3 regions of the Mesobacillus thioparans genome follow, and region 2 is predicted to be linked to each of the others. Evidence: predicted binding sites of a transcription regulator. Region 2 holds the regulator's gene; each other region holds the start of a gene.
The links. Region 2 encodes Rex, which represses fermentation and respiration genes when NADH is low (regulators of the CRP and FNR family bind a similar motif). Its sites were predicted from a motif close to TTGTGAAATATTTCACAA; they were not measured.

Region 1 (3,284 bases), on a different contig from region 2:
GCAGGAGTTTCTCCCTTACCACGATGGAATAGATTTGTATTGGATATACCCGGATGGCAGGCAACACTGATTGTCTCTATTCCATGCTGCTTAAACCGGCCATCCAGTTCCTTTGCAAATAGGAGATTGGCCAGCTTGCTCTGTCCATAGAACTTCATTGCTTTATACCCTTTTGTGCCATCTAGATTATCAAAATCGATGGAAGCGCCTCTATGAGCGATACTGCTTAAAGTCACCACGCGGGATGCGGGGGTTGTTTTTAAAAGCGGCAATAATAATCCAGTCAAGGCAAAATGGCCAAGGTGATTGCTGCCAAACTGAAGCTCGAATCCGTCCTTTGTCTTTCCATAAGGCGGAATCATCACCCCGGCATTATTGATTAAAAGATCCAGAGAATCGTATTCTTCCAGGAAGGACCTAGCGAATTGCCGGACACTATGTAAGTCTGCCAGGTCAAGCTTCATCAGTTCTATTTTACCCTCTGGATTATTCTGCATGATTCTTTCGACTGCTGCTTTCCCCTTTTCTTCGTTCCTCACTGCAAGGACGACAATTGCCCCCTTTGCAGATAAATCCTTTGCTGCCTCAAAGCCGATTCCGCTGTTTGCGCCTGTTATGATGGCTGTTTTTCCTGTTAAATTTTCTGACAACATTCTTACACCTCTATTTCCTTTTAAGACCAGATTCCAGTCCGATTAATGGTACCATAATTGTGCCTATTAGCCATTGAATTTTAGTCCAGTTGAATCCATACTAGATACATAGGAATTATAGAAGGTATGCGATTATGAAACTATTTGAAGAAAAATGCCCCCGCTGTAATGCAACACTTGATGTAAAAACTCAGCCTGGAAGCAAAAAGATCATTGTCAAAGCCTGTCCAGCTGGCCATTATGAAAAAGAATTCCATCCAGCATTGGAAACATATATAGAAACCTATAAAGTCTCCTAAATCAGTGAGCACACCCAGGGCCTGTAATTTGGCCCTGTTTTTTTCGTCAATATATCCTGTTCGAAATTCACTAATATGACATTTTTTGTTTTCATAATTTGTTCACATTTGTCACAAAAACCGTCACATTTTCCATGTTAGAATGATTACAAATAAACAGGTGTGACATTTATCACATCCTTTGCCACAACTTACCGTTCAATTTGGGAGTACTTTTGACAACATTGTGAACAAATGAACATAAGTTTGTGATAAAATGAACAAGGTTTAATTTTGAAAGGAGCTGCAGTGATGAAGAAATCAAAACTTTTTTTGGTCTCCCTCACCTCGATCATGGCTATGCTGTTGCTTAGCGGCTGTGAAAACAATATGGTGGTTTTCAATCCAGCGGGACCAATCGCAAGGCAAATTCTTGAGCTTATCAACTTTTCAATAGCTTTGATGCTGCTTGTAACAGTGGTTGTATTCGGACTTTTCGCGTTCATCGTCTGGAAATACCGCGAACGAAAAGACAATAAGGATTATGAACCTCCAGAAGAACACGGCAGCACAGTATTGGAGATAATTTGGACAGTGATTCCAATTTTGATAATCGTTGCTTTGACCATTCCAACTGTCAAAACAATATACGCAATAGATGAAATTCCTAAAGGCTACGAAGATAAAGAACCGCTAGTCATTAAAGTAACTTCGGCTGACTGGAAATGGATTTTCAGTTATCCAGAACAAGGGATAGAGACTGTCAACTATGTGAATATCCCTGAAGACCGTCCGATCGACTTCAAGCTGACTTCAGCCGGAACGATGCAGAGCTTCTGGATTCCTGCACTCGGCGGACAAAAGTACTCGATGGCCCATGCCGAGACACAGCTTTATCTGGTCGCTGACAATCCTGGTTCCTATGTTGGACGGAATACCAACTTTAATGGGCAGGGTTATGCAGGGATGGAATTCGAAGTCCTCTCCCAGACACAAGAAGATTTCGATCAATGGATCAAGGATGTAAAAGAAACCGCGCCAAAAATGACGCTTGAAGAATATGAGAAAATGCTTGAGCCTTCGCACTTCGGCCGCAAGACTTTCTCAAATACACATCTTGAATGGGTAGATCATTCTGATCCTCACTCTAAGAATTACACCAACCCTGAAATGTATGACAGAGGACATGGATGGCCTGGAAAGATATTTGAGGACAAGGACAATTATAAAAATAAAGACGGAAACAACTCTGATTCTATGAATCACAAGGAATCAGAAACTGAGGAATCTCACGGAGGTGAGCACAGTGGGCATTAAATGGGATGAATTTTTCGTAACCGGTGATCCATTGATTTTTGCTTCACAGATTGGTATCGCTCTGACAATAGTTGGTGCAATAGCCGGAATCACTTACTTTAAGAAATGGAACTATCTTTGGACTGAATGGCTGACGACTGTTGACCATAAGAAAATCGGGATCATGTATATCCTCCTTGGTGTCGTGATGTTCTTCCGTGGCGGGATCGATGGTCTGATGATGAAAGGCCAGACGGCAGTTCCTGAAAATGAGTTCCTGAATGCGCAGCATTACAATGAAGTCTTTACCACTCACGGTGTCATCATGATCCTGTTTGTGGCGATGCCACTGCTGATTGGACTCATGAACTTTGCGGTTCCATTGCAGATTGGCGCCCGTGATGTTGCTTTTCCACAGCTGAACGCACTTAGCTTCTGGCTGACTGTGAGCGGCGCGGCGCTTTTCAATATTTCTTTTATTATAGGCGGGTCGCCTGATGCAGGCTGGACTTCCTACTTCCCTCTTGCCGGGAAAGAATTCAGTCCTGGCATAGGGAATAACTTCTATGCTGTGGCCCTGCAAATAGCCGGTGCCGGTACTTTGATGACGGGTATTAATTTTGTTGTCACAGTGTTAAAAATGAGAACTAAAGGCATGACATTGATGAAGATGCCGATGTTCACATGGACATCCTTCATTACATCGATCATTATCGTTGCCAGCTTCCCTATATTTACAGTGGCGCTTGCTTTGATGACATTCGACCGCACATTCGGGACACACTTCTTCACGATTTCCGGCGGCGGTATGGATATGCTATGGGCGAACCTGTTCTGGTTATGGGGACATCCGGAAGTATACATTGTCGTTCTGCCAGCATTCGGGATGCTGTCAGATATCATCTCGACTTTCGCACGCAAAACGCTTTACGGTTATAAATCAATGGTCATTTCGATTGTAATGATTTCAGTATTGAGTATGCTCGTTTGGGTCCACCACTTTTTCACTATGGGCAATAATGCCGCAGTGAACTCGTTCTTCTCGATCACGACGATG
Region 2 (3,284 bases):
CCAGGAAAGTGTGTCAATGTCCAGATGGTTCGTCGGTTCGTCGAGAATCAGAATATCAGGACGTGTCAATAACAGCTTGGCGAGGGCAAGCCTTGTTTTCTGTCCTCCGCTTAAAGTGGAGATTTTTGTGGAATAATCAAAAGACTGGAAGTTCAAGCCGTGAAGGACCGAACGGATGTCAGCTTCGTACTGGTAACCGCCTTTTTCCTTGAACTGGACCTGCAAAACGTCATAATCCTTCAAAACTCTTTCATATTCCGACTCATTCGACAGGATGCCGGGATCGGACATTTTTTCCTCAAGCCGGCGCAGTTCTTTTTCCATGCTGTGCAGATGGTCAAAGACCGCCAGCATTTCATCCCAGATGCTTTTCTCGGATTCCAGCCCTGTATTCTGGGCAAGGTATCCGATTGTCGTTCCTTTCGGGCGGATAATCTCGCCGCCATCATGGGATTCAAAACCGGCAATGATTTTCAGCAGGGTTGATTTTCCCGCACCGTTCCGGCCGACCAATGCAACACGGTCATTGGTCTGTATTTCAAACTTGATATTCGATAAAATAAGATCAGCAGCAAAATATTTTGATAGCTGATTGACTTGTAATAGAATCATTATTTTTCACCTCTAATGCCTTAGGGATAGTGTAACCCAATCCTATGGGCTCGGCAATATGTGCGGCCTGCTATAGGGAGCAAGCTATGAAAAATTTCCCCTCTATATGTGAAGATAGAAACAAAGTTCACACACAAGTTTGTGAAAATAGTGTATTATTTGGTTGAAAGGAGCTTGAATATGGCAGAATTTACGCATTTTAATGAAGAGGGAAGAGCGAAGATGGTCGATGTCAGTGAAAAACCTGAGACGGTCCGTACGGCAGTCGCCCATTCAAGCATTACCGTTAATCAAGATATATATGTAAGGATTACTGAAAATAAAATAAAAAAAGGCGATGTACTGGCAGTCGCGCAGGTTGCTGGCATCATGGCGGCCAAGAAGACATCCGAGATCATCCCGATGTGCCACCCGATTCCATTAACAGGCATTGACCTTTCGTTTGATTGGGAGCAAAATGGTAATGACTATATATTAAATATCGCAGCAGCTGTTAAAACAAAAGGAAATACAGGGGTAGAAATGGAAGCGTTAACAGCAGCGTCAGCATGCGCGCTGACTGTCTATGATATGTGCAAGGCCGTCGACAAAGGCATGGTGATCGGCAAGACCTATCTCGTGGAAAAGACTGGCGGGAAAAACGGCGATTTTAAGAGAGATGAGAAGCTAAAATAGAAATACGAACGGGTGGAGGATGGAGAATGACGAATGATGCTATGAAGATTCCGCAGGCAACCGCAAAACGTTTGCCGCTGTATTACCGATTTTTATTGAACTTGCATTCTTCAGGCAAGCAAAGGGTATCATCCGCGGAGCTGAGTGAAGCGGTAAAAGTGGATTCTGCTACGATTAGAAGGGACTTTTCCTATTTCGGGGCTTTGGGTAAAAAGGGTTACGGCTATAATGTGAATTACCTGCTGACTTTTTTCCGAAAGACGCTCGACCAGGATGAACTCACAAAGGTTGCGCTGATTGGTGTCGGTAATTTGGGAACGGCGTTTTTGAATTATAATTTTTCCAAAAATAATAATACGAAAATTGAAATTGCCTTCGATGTCGACCAGGATAAGGTAGGGACGCAGATTGGCGATGTGCCTGTCTATCACATGGATGACCTTGATAAGGTTGTTGTCGAGGAAGGCATCCAGGTGGCGATCCTGACGGTGCCATCAGCGGTGGCACAGCCGATCACGGACAGACTAGTACAGGCGAATGTGAAGGGCATCCTGAACTTCACGCCAGCGAGGCTGAATGTGCCGCCTTCTATCAGGATCCATCATATTGATCTGGCAGTGGAATTGCAATCATTGATTTATTTCTTGAAGCATTATCCGACTGACAGTGACTCAGAAGAATAAAAAATGGCTCCTTCATTTGAAGGAGCTATTTTTTCTGCATTTGTTTAAGTTTGAAATGAAACAGGATCATCCTGATGCCGGAGCCGAAGTCGAAGGTGGCGAGCAGGACGAGCAAATAACTGAAAAATCCCCAGCCTGAGTCGTTGACATTCTGGATGGCGAAATAGGTGAATAAGATGCCTAACAAGATGTAGACAATGCCTGAGAACATAGGCGATTGCTTCATGACTTAAAATCCCCCAATAAAGCTTTGAATTTTCTCTGCTTCTCTTATCATTCTCTCTATGTCTTCTCTGAATACGGATTGAAGCAGGACAACCATTGTATTCATTGTAACATGGGCGATGATCGGCACGATGATCCGCTTTGTTTTTACATACAGGAAGGCAAAGGTAAAGCCCATCGCCGAGTAGAGGATCACATGCTCTGGCTCCATATGGGCCAGTGCAAAGATGACGGAACTGATCAAGGCTGCAAAGAAGAAATTCATTTTCTTTTGCAGGCTGCCGAAGATGATCTTCCGGAAGACGATTTCCTCCAGGATCGGACCGATGATCGAGCTGACGAGGATGACGACCGGGAACCTTTCGATCAGCTTGATGATTTCCTGTGTATTCTCCGAGCCCATTTCAATTCCAAGCATGCTTTCGATGCTGCCAGCAATCGACTGGGCGAACAGGGCCAGAAAGACCCCGGCGAAAGCCCAGGCCGCCGAGCTTGCCGGCGAAGATGCTTCGCGCAAATCTGCATGTATGTTTCGTTCTTTCCTTAAAATCATCAGGATGATCAGGAGAGTCAGTGAAAAACTGATCACGAGCCAGTATGGAATCGCGAGGGTTTGCATTTCATCAAGGCTTTTTCCCATCGCGGCACCGATGAAAGCAATGATTGGAACCCCCACAAGGCTTGAAAGCTGCATGACAATATAGGCAATAAGGACGTACCAGTATTCTTTTTTCAATCGAAAAAACTCCTTAATAATGCAGTAATGTATGTTCTGAAATTTTACGTAATAATATGCTGGCCTGTAAAATAAAATACGGGGACAGCTTTGCTTATCTAGGCACTCTCTATATTCTACTAGTAAATGATTTGAAAGTTCAAATTGTAGGGTCAGGATGAAAATGTGGTTGTCCGGGTTTAGTATTTCCTGAATACCAGATACTTGTTAAGGTGAAATTTTCTCTTTAAAAATGATCGGAGGTTCAAATGGTTTATTTGGAAACGTCACGACTGCTTTTGCGCGATTGGTCTGCCGCAGATTTAGAGCACTTTTGCAAAATGAATGCAGACCCGGATGTGATGAAGTATTTC
Region 3 (3,284 bases), on a different contig from region 2:
AAAGGTGAAATGTTCCCTCATGTAGGCTTTTTCAGGAAGGGCGGTTATCCAGGGTATTCCGAGGTATTGGAGGAAGCAAGCCTTGTCGTTGTCCCAATTTCACAATTCGAAAAGGTACTGGTCGATAACCCTCATTTAAGCATCAAGGTATTCAAGGTGCTTGGCGAGAAAATCGTTGACCTCCAGGAAAGACTTGAAGCCCAAATCCTTAATAACACCTATGAACAAATCATCAAGCTTTTGATAAGAATGGGTGAGCTTCACGGAGACAAGCAGGAAAATGGCACTGTTTTGTTAAAGACGGATTTCACGAACAAGGACCTGGCCAATATGATTGGCACTACCAGGGAAACGGTCAGCAGGACGCTGACCAAAATGAAAAAAGACAATCTTATTTCCACTGATGCAGCCGGAAATTTGATCTTGGATCCTGATGTATTGCTGGACGAGCTAGTCTAATAAGTTCACCTGCATGAAAACGCCCGAGGCAGTTAGCCCCGGGCGTTAAATCTGTCATTCTGTCTTGCTTAGACCCATCATTGTTTCCAAGTCTTCCTGGGCAGATGTGATCAGCTTCAGGTTGAAGGTTTCCTGCAGAACCTCCATTACGCCATTGGAAATGAATTCAGGCGGCTTTGGCCCGATGCGGATGTCCTGGATTCCAAGGCTGAAAAGTCCAAGCAGGATTGCGACCGCTTTTTGCTCGAACCACGAAAGGACAATACTCACCGGCAATTCGTTTACATCACATTCAAAAGCATCAGCAAGTGCCTTGGCAATTTTAACCGTAGATACGGAGTTATTGCACTGTCCCAGATCCAGATATCGAGGGATGTTCGTTCCAGGCACTACCCCATAATCGACATCATTGAAACGGAACTTGCCGCAAGAAGTTGTCAGGATGACTGCTTCTGGAGGAAGGGATGTTGCAAGCTCGCGGTAGTATTCTCCGCCTTTTCCAGGTGCATCACAACCGGCAATGACGAAGAAACGCTTGATTTTTCCTGATTTGCTTGCTTCTATGACTTCAGGAGCCAGACCAATCACTGTTTCGTGATGGAAGCCAGTCACCAATGTTTCTTCCGATTCCATGTTAGCCTCTGGAAGCTCCAATGCTCTTTCGATCAGCATGGAGAAATCATCATTTTCAATTTTTCTTACATTTTCAAGACCGGCAACTTCGTATGTAAACATACGGTCTGCATAGGAACCCTTGATTGGCATCACGCAGTTAGTCGTTGCCAGGATTGCGCCAGGGAATTTTTCAAACAGGCGGCGCTGGTCGAACCATGCCTTCCCGATATTACCCTTAAGATGCGGATATTTTTTCAATGCTGGATATCCGTGAGCAGGGAGCATCTCAGAGTGCGTGTAAATATTGATACCTTTGCCTTCTGTTTGCTTCAACAATTCCTCAAGCGCGAACAGGTTATGCCCCGTAACAACAATCGCTTTGCCTTCTATCTTGTTCTGGCTTACCTTTACAGGCTGAGGGATGCCAAGACGGCTAGTGTGCGCCTCATCAAGCATTTCCATCACGCGAACAGCTGATTGGCCAACCTTCATCGCCATATCAATATGTTCCTGGACATTGAAGTTTGAATTAGTCAACGTCATATATAATGCTTCGTGTGTAGTTGCATCTACGAACGGATCCGTGAATCCAAGCTGATTCGCATGGGTTCTATAGGCTGCAATGCCTTTCAGTGCAAAAATGATTGTATCCTGGAGACTTGCGATTGTTTCATCTTTTCCGCATACACCAACAACTTTACATCCTCCTGTTGGCGTTTGTTCACATTGGTAACAAAACATATGTGTATTCCCCTTTTCTGCTTTATTTACTGTTTCAGCATACAGAGGTTGAAAAAATGGTTATGTGACCTAAATCACACTAAAGGCATTTTTCACAAAGTGTTCAAAAAAGTACGGCGAACTGTTGAAAGTGCAAATATTTGAAAGATACCCTCATCTTGAACAGGGACATTCCATACTACATAGACTATTATAAGTATTTTTGCAGAGGAGGATATGAGAAGATGGCAACCAACCATCCTGATCGCCCAAAAAAACATGAAACTCTCGAACAGTGGTTCAAATCAATGAACCAGCTGATGCAGGAGAAGCCTGTCAAAGGTTTCCTGCAAAGCATTGATGATTTTTTCAGGCAACCCTTTCCCCAGTCTTCCTTCAGTGTCCGTGTAAATGAAAATGTTAATGAATATGTGGTGACAGCAGAATTGCCTGGGATCAAGAAGGAAGATATCTCGATTGATGTCATCAATAATTCGCTAACGATCCTTGTAAACAAAACCGAAATGGTTTCCGAAATAAACGATATCGAAAAAACGGAAATGCATATGGCCTCTTCCAGGCAATACAGCCGGACAGTTCCCTTTGCCCACCCTATTAATGATAAAAAGGTGCGAGCATCCTATCGAAATGGATTGCTTGAAATCAAAATCGCTAAAAAGCAGGGCAAAAAGATTGATATTTTCATTGATGAATAGAAAATAACGCAAACAAGCAGGCTTAATCGCCTGCTTGTTTTTTTAGACTTTAAACATTCCGCCGAGTCCCTTGACCAGCGAAGATACCTGTGTCACCGCATTCATCATCTGTCCTGCCGTATCAACCATCTTATTAATATCAAGGTTGCCATCCTGGCTTTTGAACGAATTCATGATCGACTGCACGCCTGATGGCTGCTTTGGCATGAAGGCATTTTGGGGATATGGGTTGTAATTCTGATAATCAGCCTGCGGGTTATAGTATCCATAAATAGGGTCATCCTCAGGTTCTAGCGGATTTTGAAAGAGCATTTTCGTGTAATTATTTTTGCTGTCAGCAACTGGGTAAGCCTGATTCCACTGTGGATTCCCCTGCATATATGGATTCACAGGGTATCCCTGCGGAGAATATTGGTTTTGCCAGTTCCCCGGCATGGCATTCCAATATGGCGCATTATATTGTTGAGGGATCGGTTGCTGCCGGTTCAAATGTTGATAATTCCCATAATATAAGTAAGGGTCCTGAGTGTATTGATCCACCCACCATTGTGGCTGATAGGCATTCGTCTTATTCCTGCGGCCAAACATGGCGAACATCCTCCTCCGGTAAATTCATTACGATAGTATATGATCAAACCGCCCAATGGGTGAAAGGCATGGAAATGGCTTCCGGTTTTGTCTAAGAATGAAAGATGTTGTCGGAAGTTTCAATTTTTGAAAAATAAATGACCCTTCCATTTTCATGATAGTATGGATTCAAATGATGAAGGAGGA

Region 1: qoxA (cytochrome aa3 quinol oxidase subunit II) is a predicted target of Rex. The motif match lies at 1,113-1,130, and genes of this name have one in related genera.
Region 3: hcp (hydroxylamine reductase) is a predicted target of Rex. The motif match lies at 1,878-1,895, and genes of this name have one in related genera.

Annotation. Positions count from the first base shown of each region.
Region 1 covers NZ_CBCSFH010000002.1:149,092-152,375, forward strand. Annotated here, with positions in the region: gene ACNAZ4_RS05215 (oxidoreductase) at 1-653, opposite strand, end outside; gene ACNAZ4_RS05220 (hypothetical protein) at 788-952, shown strand; gene qoxA (cytochrome aa3 quinol oxidase subunit II) at 1,244-2,248, shown strand; gene qoxB (cytochrome aa3 quinol oxidase subunit I) at 2,238-3,284, shown strand, end outside.
Region 2 covers NZ_CBCSFH010000024.1:4,978-8,261, forward strand. Annotated here, with positions in the region: gene ACNAZ4_RS23140 (ABC-F family ATP-binding cassette domain-containing protein) at 1-612, opposite strand, end outside; gene moaC (cyclic pyranopterin monophosphate synthase MoaC) at 793-1,287, shown strand; gene ACNAZ4_RS23150 (redox-sensing transcriptional repressor Rex) at 1,314-1,970, shown strand; gene ACNAZ4_RS23155 (YdiK family protein) at 1,996-2,196, opposite strand; gene ACNAZ4_RS23160 (CPBP family intramembrane glutamic endopeptidase) at 2,200-2,931, opposite strand; gene ACNAZ4_RS23165 (GNAT family N-acetyltransferase) at 3,180-3,284, shown strand, end outside.
Region 3 covers NZ_CBCSFH010000016.1:14,249-17,532, forward strand. Annotated here, with positions in the region: gene ACNAZ4_RS20190 (Crp/Fnr family transcriptional regulator) at 1-459, shown strand, start outside; gene hcp (hydroxylamine reductase) at 514-1,815, opposite strand; gene ACNAZ4_RS20200 (Hsp20/alpha crystallin family protein) at 2,040-2,510, shown strand; gene ACNAZ4_RS20205 (YppG family protein) at 2,553-3,098, opposite strand.